Regions from separate parts of the Gemmiger sp. genome, predicted to be linked through region 3. Evidence: predicted binding sites of a transcription regulator. Region 3 holds the regulator's gene; each other region holds the start of a gene.
The links. Region 3 encodes HrcA, which represses chaperone genes, less so after heat shock. Its sites were predicted from a motif close to TGTTAGCACTCNNNNNNNNNGAGTGCTAACA; they were not measured.

Region 1: ACZO0A_RS08610 (co-chaperone GroES) is a predicted target of HrcA. The motif match lies at 1,620-1,650, and genes of this name have one in related genera.
Region 2: clpB (ATP-dependent chaperone ClpB) is a predicted target of HrcA. The motif match lies at 1,203-1,233, and genes of this name have one in related genera.

What each region holds. Positions count from the first base shown of each region.
Region 1 is NZ_DBMDDV010000021.1:13,617-16,872, reverse strand. Features, by position in the region: gene ACZO0A_RS08620 (ATP-dependent Clp protease proteolytic subunit) at 1-149, shown strand, start outside; gene clpX (ATP-dependent Clp protease ATP-binding subunit ClpX) at 164-1,519, shown strand; gene ACZO0A_RS08610 (co-chaperone GroES) at 1,694-1,978, shown strand; gene groL (chaperonin GroEL) at 2,024-3,256, shown strand, end outside.
Region 2 is NZ_DBMDDV010000033.1:13,603-16,858, reverse strand. Features, by position in the region: gene ACZO0A_RS10940 (SdpI family protein) at 49-714, opposite strand; gene ACZO0A_RS10935 (autorepressor SdpR family transcription factor) at 701-985, opposite strand; gene clpB (ATP-dependent chaperone ClpB) at 1,347-3,256, shown strand, end outside.
Region 3 is NZ_DBMDDV010000031.1:22,112-25,367, forward strand. Features, by position in the region: gene dnaK (molecular chaperone DnaK) at 1-630, opposite strand, end outside; gene ACZO0A_RS10650 (nucleotide exchange factor GrpE) at 712-1,305, opposite strand; gene hrcA (heat-inducible transcriptional repressor HrcA) at 1,327-2,340, opposite strand; gene ACZO0A_RS10660 (stage V sporulation T C-terminal domain-containing protein) at 2,620-3,153, opposite strand; gene ACZO0A_RS10665 (NUDIX hydrolase) at 3,221-3,256, shown strand, end outside.

The DNA.
Region 1 (3,256 bases), on a different contig from region 3:
GCATCCGTGAAAAGATGAACACGCTGCTCAGCCAGTACACCGGCCAGCCGCTGGAGACCATCACCCGCGATACCGAGCGCGACAACTATATGACCGCGCAGCAGGCGAAGGAGTACGGCCTGATCGACGATATCCTCTATAAACACTGATTCGGGGGAACAACATGGCAAATCAAACGTCCGGTAAGGACGGAAAAGGACGCGAGCTCGTCTGCAGCTTCTGCGGACGCTCTCAAAATGAGGTGGAGCAGCTGGTCATCGGCCCCGGTGTCAACATCTGCAAGGACTGCCTGGATATGTGCTGCAACGCCCTATATAAGGATGGCGAGCGCCCGGCCCCGCCGCGCGCCGGTATGCCGCCCCGGGATCGCCGCCGCAGTGCGCCGCAGCCCGGTGCCGACTACGACTATGACCCGCTGGAAAGCATCAACATCCTGACGCCTGCTGAGATCAAGGCAGGCCTTGACCAGTATGTCATCGGCCAGGATGCCGCCAAAAAGGTGCTGGCAGTCTCGGTCTACAACCACTATAAGCGCATTCTCTCCGGCCAGAACAGCGACGTCGAGCTGCAAAAATCCAACGTCCTGATGCTCGGCCCCTCCGGCACCGGCAAAACGCTGTTGGCCCAGACGCTGGCAAAGATGCTAAACGTGCCTTTTGCCATCGCCGACGCCACGACCCTGACCGAGGCCGGTTACGTTGGTGAGGACGTCGAGAACATCCTGCTTAAACTGATTCAGGCGGCGGATTTTGATATTCCCCGCGCTGAGATCGGCATTATCTATGTGGATGAGATCGACAAGATCACCCGCAAGAGCGAGAACCCCTCCATCACCCGCGACGTGGGCGGTGAGGGTGTGCAGCAGGCATTGCTGAAAATCGTCGAGGGCACGGTCAGCAATGTGCCGCCCAACGGCGGCCGCAAGCACCCGCAGCAGGAGTTCATCCAAATCAACACGAAGAACATCCTGTTTATCTGCGGCGGTGCGTTTGACGGGCTGGAAAAGCTCATCCAGAAGCGCACTGACAATGCTAGCATGGGCTTTGGCAGCCAGCTTCGCACGACGCTCGATAAGGACGAAACGCGCCAGAAACTGCTGAAAAACGTTGAGCCGGACGATCTGGTCAAGTTTGGCCTTATCCCAGAGCTTATCGGTCGTCTGCCGGTCGTGACCGTGCTGGATCCGCTGGACGAGGAAGCCCTTGTCCGCGTGCTGACCGAGCCGAAAAACAGCATTGTGCGCCAGTACAAGGAGCTGCTGCACCTGGATAACGCCGAGCTGGTCTTTACCGACGCGGCACTGCACGCCATCGCCAAAAAGACGGTGGAGCGCAAGAGCGGCGCACGCGGCCTGCGCAGCGTCGTCGAGGAACTGCTGATTCCGATTATGTACGACATTCCTTCCGACGCGACCATCACCAAGGTGACGATCGACGCCGACACGGTGGAGGGCGGCCAGCCCCACATCGAGCACGGCGCTATGCGCCCGCGCTACAAAAGTTTGACGGAACAGCAATAAAAACTACCTGCACCGGAGCCGAAACGCCCCGGTGCATTTTTGTTCACAAAAATTTTATATAGAAAACACTTGATTTTTTGCAGCAAAGTGGCTATTATATATTTAGCACTCAAAGAGACTGAGTGCTAAACTAAAAATATAAAGAGAAATCTTTTATAGGGAGGAACTTCCACTATGAAAATCAAACCTCTTGCAGATCGTGTTGTTATCAAACTGGTCGAAGAAGAAGAAACCACCAAGGGCGGCCTGATCCTGTCCGGCTCCGCCAAGGAGAAGCCCCAGGTTGCTGAAGTCATCGCTGTCGGCCCCGGCGGCAATGTGGACGGTAAGGAAGTCGAGATGATCGTCAAGGTCGGCGACAAGGTCCTGACCAGCAAGTACTCCGGCACCGAGGTCAAGGTCGACGGTGAGGAATGCACCATCGTCCGCCAGAGCGACATCCTCGCGGTTGTGGAATAATTTGATTTTTCAGTAATTTCTTTCAGATAAAAGGAGAGATTCATTATGGCTAAACAGATCAAGCAGGGCGAGGACGCCCGCAAGGCCCTTTGCGCTGGCATCGACCAGCTGGCCAACACCGTCAAGGTTACCCTCGGCCCCAAGGGCCGTAACGTCGTGCTGAGCAAGAAGTTCGGCAGCCCGCTCATCACAAACGATGGTGTCACCATCGCCAAGGAAATTGAGCTGAAGGACGAGTTCGAGAATATGGGCGCACAGCTCGTTCGCGAAGTCGCCACCAAGACCAACGATGCTGCTGGTGACGGCACCACTACCGCTACCGTTCTGGCTCAGGCTTTCGTCAACGAAGGCATGAAGAACGTTACCGCCGGTGCCAACCCCATGGACATCAAGCGCGGTATGCAGAAGGCCGTCTCTGCTGCGGTTGAGGCCGTCAAGGAGCACAGCCAGAAGGTCAACGGCAGCAAGGATATTGCTCGTGTCGGCACTGTTTCTGCCGGTGATGCTGAGATCGGTCAGCTGATTGCTGACGCGATGGAGAAGGTCACCGCCGATGGTGTCATCACCATCGAGGAGAACAAGACCACCGCCGAGACCTACACCGAGGTCGTTGAGGGCATGCAGTTCGACCGCGGCTATGTGACCCCTTACATGGTCACCGACACCGAGAAGATGGAGACCGTCTATGACGACTGCTCCGTCCTGATCACAGACAAGAAGATCAGCGTCTTCCAGGATGTGGTTCCCCTGCTCGAGCAGGTCATCCAGTCCGGCCGCAAGCTGCTCATCATTGCCGAGGATGTCGAGGGCGATGCCCTGTCCAACCTCATCATCAACCGTCTGCGCGGCGGCCTGAACGTCGTTGCCGTCAAGGCACCTGGCTTTGGCGATCGCCGCAAGGAGATGCTGCAGGATATCGCCACCCTGACCGGCGGCACTGTCATCAGCAGCGACCTAGGCTATGAGCTGAAGGATGCCACCATGCAGCTGCTGGGCCAGGCCCGCCAGGTCAAGGTCACCAAGGAGAACACCACCATCGTCGGCGGTGCCGGAGACAAGCAGGCTATCGCAGACCGCGTTGCCCAGATCCGCAGCCAGATCGCTGTTGCAACCTCTGACTTCGACCGTGAGAAGCTGCAGGAGCGCCTGGCCAAGATGGCCGGCGGTGTTGCCGTCATTAAGGTCGGCGCTGCTACCGAGGTCGAGATGAAGGACAAGAAGCTGCGCATCGAGGATGCCCTGAACGCGACCAAGGCCGCTGTTGAGGAAGGCATCGTT
Region 2 (3,256 bases), on a different contig from region 3:
TCTGCCTTACACGGCCGGGCCGGCATGTCCGGCCCCTGCATGGCAAGTTTACTTCATCTTTCCAACATACACCAAATACGAGTACAAATAAATCCACGCACTGCCGCCTAAAACAGCAACCAGCAGCACAGCCAGCGTTGCAATGTCGCCCAGCAGGCCGCCCAGGAAAGCAAGCACCAGAAGCACAATGCCCATTACAATAAAGGTATACCCGCCCATGCGCTGGGTGCGCTGCCAGTTGTGCGCGTCGTTCAGCGCCCAGGGCGTGCGGCAACCGAAGGTGTAGTTCTGCTTGACCTGCGGCATAAAGTTCCCCATGATGATGAACAACACGCCGATGCCGCCGCAGACCAGAATGCTGACGATGTTGCTGCTGTCCGGCAGCTTACCGAACACAGCCAATTCACTCAGCCAGCTGAACATAGCCATCATCACGGTGAACAGCACCACAAACAGGTTCCACACCTTGCCAAATTTCTCAAAATTCTGGTGCTTGGGGTCGACTTTGCGGATGACCTCAAACAAAATCAACATCGCAAACGGCAGCGCGGCCAGAATCAGGACGGTGGACTTCGGCCCCCAGCCGTTGACCTGCCCGCTGGCTCCCCAGTGGGTGGGCACAATGTCCGGCAGGGAGGGGTAGAAGTACAGGTGCGCGGCAAAATTCAGCACGCAGATTACGGTTAAAATCCAGAACAGCTTATTCTTTTTCATTGCTATCGTCTCCCTTTACAAGGCCGCAGTCATAAAACCACTTCATCAATTCCTGAAATACGGTCAGATTCACACTGTACACAATGTTCTGGCCGCGGCGCTCATCGGTAATAAGCGCCGCACTTTTTAAAATGTTCAGATGGTGGCTGACGGACGGCTTTGTCATATCAAAATGTACGGCGATCTCCCCGGCAGTCAGATCGCCCTGTGCCAGCAGTTCTAAAATGCGCCGCCGCGTCGGGTCGGCCAGCGCTTTAAAAACGTCTCCCAAATATGTCGGCTCCTTTCTTGCAGACAATTAGATAAACGTCTAACTGTCTGTGCCCCCACTATACACCTTGCGGCTGCCTTTGTCAATAGATATTTAGAAAAATATCTAACTATCGCTGCCCTCCTACTGTTCATCCAGCTTTTTCCATTGATTTTCTCTGCAATTTCACAATTTGTTTGCAATTTTCCTATTGACATGGTGGGCGAATGTGCTACAATATTAGCAGTCGAACTGATAGAGTGCTAAAGAAAATAAAACACGCAGAATTTGCGAAAGCAGACTCGTAAGCTGAAAAAACTTAACACTTAATAAGTTAGACTGCCAATACAATGCGCTATCTGCAACTAAGGAGGTACGCACTATGAACATCGAACAAATGACACAGAAAACCCGCGAGGCTTTGCAGGCTGCACAGCGCATCGCGGTGGAATATTCCAACAATGCGGTCGAGCAGGAACACCTGCTGGCGGCGCTGGCCCAGCAGCAGGACGGCCTGATCCCCCAGATGCTGCAAACCCTTGGTGTGGACGCAAATGCATTTGCCAATGCGGCTTTGCAGAAAGTAGAGGCCCTGCCTCGCGTGACCGGCTCCGGCCGCGACCCGGAGAAAATCTATATCTCCGGCGACCTGGACCGTGCCCTCAACGCTGCGGAGCAGCAAGCTAAGCAGATGAAGGATGAATATATCAGCGTTGAACACGTTTTCCTCGGAATTTTGCAGCGACAGGGCAAGGCTGCCAGCGAAATTTTCAAGACTTTTGGCATCACGACTGAGAAATTTATGCAGACGCTCAGCACGGTGCGTGGCAATCAGCGGGTAACGAGTGATAACCCGGAGGATACCTACAACGCGCTGAAAAAGTACGGCCAGGACCTTGTGGAGATGGCTCGCGCTAACAAACTGGACCCGGTCATCGGCCGTGACAGCGAGATCCGCAACGTCATCCGCATCCTGAGCCGTAAGCGCAAGAACAACCCCGTCCTCATCGGTGAGGCTGGTGTCGGTAAGACTGCCATTGCCGAGGGCCTTGCTCAGCGTATCGTGCGCGGCGATGTGCCCGAGAACCTGAAAGACCGCACCGTGTTCAGCCTGGACATGGGCGCACTGGTCGCGGGTGCAAAATACCGCGGCGAGTTTGAGGAACGCCTGAAGAGCGTTCTGAACGAGGTCAAGAAGTCCGAGGGCAAGATCATCCTCTTCATCGATGAACTGCACACCATCGTCGGCGCAGGCAAGACCGACGGCGCGATGGACGCGGGCAACCTGCTCAAACCCATGCTGGCCCGCGGCGAGCTGCACTGCATCGGTGCAACCACGCTGGACGAGTACCGCGAGTATATCGAGAAAGACCCTGCGCTGGAACGTCGTTTCCAGCCGGTCATGGTCAATGAGCCGACCGTCGAGGATACCATTTCGATCCTGCGCGGTCTGAAGGAACGCTACGAGGTCTACCACGGCGTCAAAATTCAGGACGCCGCGCTGATTGCCGCTGCGACCCTGTCTGACCGCTATATCACCGACCGTTTCCTGCCCGATAAGGCCATTGACCTGGTGGATGAAGCCTGCGCCATGGTCAAGACGGAGCTGGACTCCATGCCCGCTGAACTGGATGAGATGAACCATCGTATCACCCAGCTGCAAATCGAGGAAGCCTCTTTAAAGAAGGAAACCGACGAACTGTCTAAGCAGCGCCTGGTCGCTCTGGAGAAGGAAATGGCCGAGCTGCGCGACAGCTTCAACAGCAAAAAAGCCCAGTGGGAGAACGAGAAGAACGCCGTCAATAAGGTGCAGAGCCTGCGCGCCGAGGTGGAGTCCACCAAGGCTGAAATCGAAAAGGCTACCCGCACCGGTGATTACGCCAAGGCCGGCGAGCTGCAGTACGGCAAGTTGCCTACCCTGCAAAAACAGCTGGAAGAGGAAGAAAAAATCGCCGAGGAGAAGAAGGAATCGAGCCTGCTGCGTGACCGTGTGACGGACGACGAAATCGCCCGCATCGTGGCTCGTTGGACTGGTATCCCGGTGTCGAAACTCGTCGAAGGCGAGCGCGAGAAGCTGTTGCGCCTGCCGGACACGCTGCATCAGCGGGTCATCGGCCAGGACGAGGCTGTGCAGAAGGTTTCCGACGCTATCCTGCGTTCCCGCGCGGGTATCGCCAACCCGAACCGCCCCATCGGCAGCTTCCTGTTCCTCGGCCCCACGGGCGTCGGCAAGACCGAACTTGCCAAGGCGCTGGCCCAGGCTCTGTTTGACGATGAGAAGAACATGGTCCG
Region 3 (3,256 bases):
CCAGTTGATGATGCGCTCATCGAAGTCATCGCCGCCCAGGTGGGTATCACCGTTGGTGGCCAGAACCTCGGTAACGCCGTCGCCCATCTCGATGATGGAGACATCGAAGGTACCGCCGCCCAGGTCGTAGACCATGATCTTCTGGTCGGCTTCCTTATCGATGCCGTAGGCCAGAGAAGCAGCGGTCGGCTCGTTGATGATACGCTTGACGTTCAGGCCGGCAATGGTGCCTGCGTTCTTGGTGGCCTGACGCTGGCTGTCGTTGAAGTAGGCGGGGACGGTGATGACGGCCTCGGTGACAGGCTCGCCCAGGTAAGCTTCGGCGTCAGCCTTCAGCTTGCTCAGGATCATAGCGCTGATCTCTTCGGGGGTGTAGTCCTTGCCGCCGGCGTGGACCTTCTCGGCGGTGCCCATCTTACGCTTGATGGAGGAGATGGTATTCTCGGGGTTGGTGATGGCCTGACGCTTTGCGACCTGGCCGACCAGACGCTCGCCGGTCTTGGTGAAACCGACGACAGACGGGGTGGTGCGGGCGCCCTCGGCGTTCGCGATGACGACAGGCTCGCCGCCTTCCATAACAGCGACGCAGCTATTGGTAGTACCAAGGTCAATACCGATGATTTTGCTCATAATAAAAACTCCCTTCAAATTTGCTTTGAACAGTAGTGAATGTCAATTTATATGGAAACGAATCTTTTGATTCGGTTCGCCTTATTCTGCGACAACGACCATCGCGTGGCGGATGATCTTGTCACCGATCTTGTAGCCCTTCTGGAAAACCTGCGTGACGCTGCCGCTCTCCTGGCCCTCGGCGGCGGGGGCCTGCGAAACGGCGTTCATGAAGTTGGGGTCAAACGGCTGATTCAGCGCTTCGATTTCGGTGATGTTCAGCGTTTCCAGGGCCTTGGCGGCCTTGTCCAGCGTCATCATGACGCCCTTCTTGTAGTTCTCGTCGGTGCAGGCGGCGTTGGCAGCCATATCCAGCGTGTCCAGGATGCCCAAAATCTGGGTCACAGCGTGGGACACACCGTCGTTGAACTTCTGGTCGGCCTCGCGCTGGCTGCGCTTGCGGTAGTTATCATACTCGGCGGCGGTGCGCAGCAGCTGGTTTTTCAGCTCCTCGTTCTTTTTCTCCGCCTCGTCCAGCTTAGCCTGCAAGGCCGCTGTCTCGTGGTGGTGCTTACCCTCGTGCTTTGCCTCGGGCTTGTCGGCCTTGGGGGCCTCCTGCTCAGGGGCCTTGGCCTCGGTCTCAGGCACCTTGGTCTCTGCGGCGGGCGTCTGCTTGGTTTCTTTTTCGTGGCTCATTGCGGGTTTCCTTCTTTCCAATTATTGGCCCTGCCCGGCCATACTCTGCCCCAGCTTTGCGGCAAAGTAGTCGAGGATCGGCAGCAGCCGCTCATATTCCATGCGGGTGGAGCCGATGAGCGCCACCGAGCCTGTCAGCCCGCCGCCTGCCAGATACCGCTTGCTGACGATGCAGCAGCCCGGCATGGCCGGGTCCAGGTCGCAGCCCAGGGTGGCCGTAACGCGGCTTCCCTCGGGGCGGATCAGCTCGGTAGCGGCCTCGTTGTCGGAGAAAATCTCCAGCAGCGTGCCAAGGTTCTGGCGGACATCCGGCATCTTTGCCAGGTATTGTGCGCCTTCCAGGCAGGCCTGCGGGCCGGTGGTGACAAGCGCCTGCGCGGCCATGATCACGGGGCTGAGCCGCTCACCTGCGGCCAGCACCAGGCTGGCCATCAGCATGGGGCTGAGGTCCTGCGGGGCTACAAACGTAAGCCCCCGGTTGAGCAGCTGCGCGATGTTGGCGGCGTCGTCCCGGGACAGGCCGGTATCGACGCGGGCCACGCGGGTACGAACCCCGCCTGCGCTGGTGACTGCCAGCACCGCCGCGCTGTACCGCCCGACCTGCACAACCTCAAAGTGGGCGATGCAGAGATCCGGGGCCTGGGGCGTGGTGGCGGCAGCGGCGCAGCCAGTCAAATCAGCCAAACTGCGGGCTGCAGCGGGCACGAGCTTTTCCGGCTCGGCATCCATGGCGGCGAACAGGTCATCGATGTGGCGGCGGTCGGCATCCGGCAGGGCGCTGGCCTTCGGCGCATCGATCAGGTGGTCGAGGTAGTAGCGATAGCCTTGGGCACTGGGCACACGGCCCGCACTGGTGTGGGGCTGTTCCAGCAGGCCCAGCTTAGTCAGCGCCGCCATCTCGTTGCGCAGCGTTGCACTGGACAGTGCCATGTCAAAGTAGTTTGCCAGCAGGCCCGAACCGACCGGTTCGCCGCCGTTGGCATACAGGGCAACAATGGCTTCCAGTATACGCTGCTTGCGCGCGTCCATGGCCATGCTGCTCATCTCCTTTGGTTTGCTTTCGGTTTTGTTTAGCACTCTATATCTCTGAGTGCTAAGTTAATTATATTCCCGTTTTGCAAACTGTCAAGGGGTTTTTCCGATTTTTTTGTAAGTTTAACAGTTTCGTCACAATCACGGCAGAGTTCTTACCTATTATATATGTAGGGGCCGGTTATGCCCGGCCTGCACTTGTACGGAAAACGGTCGCTTGCGGGAAAGCTGAGGGCCGGGCATGCCCGGCCCCTACACGGCGGTGTGCATTCAGACACCCCGTCACTCCCCCATCCATCGCGCTAAAAACTCGGCGGCGGTGGCGGCGGCGCGGATGGTCTCGGGGTCGGGTACGGCATCCCGGCGCATACCCGGCAGCAGCACGCCGCCCTCAATATCGCCATGCACCAAAACCGGCGCGGCGCACAGCAGCCAACGGCTGCCCAACGCGACCCGGTGCAGCGGCTCTTCCGGTGCGGTGTACAGCTTGCGGCGGGCCAGCAGGGCGTCCAACTCAGGCGGCAGCGGCTCGCCCAGCAGCTCACTTCTGCCCGCCCCGGCGGCGGCCACGATCTTTTCCCGGTCACAGACAGCCACACCACAGCCCAGCCGCCGGGCCAGCACATCGGCGTAGGCGGCGGCCGGCTCGCCCAGCTCTGCCAGCGGCGAATACTTTTTAAAGACAACTTCCCCTTTGCCATCGGTAAAAATTTCCAGTGCGTCGCCCGAGTGGATGCGCTGGGTACGGCGTATCTCCTTCGGGATGACCACCCGGCCCAATTCATCGATGCGCCGCACAATTCCTGTCGCTCTCATACAGAATCCTCCCTGGTTTTTTATGGTAGTATCTGCGGTTTCATACAAAATATGTAAGGAGTTCCCTATGGATTTACTGCAAACCACCCTTTGCTATCTCGAA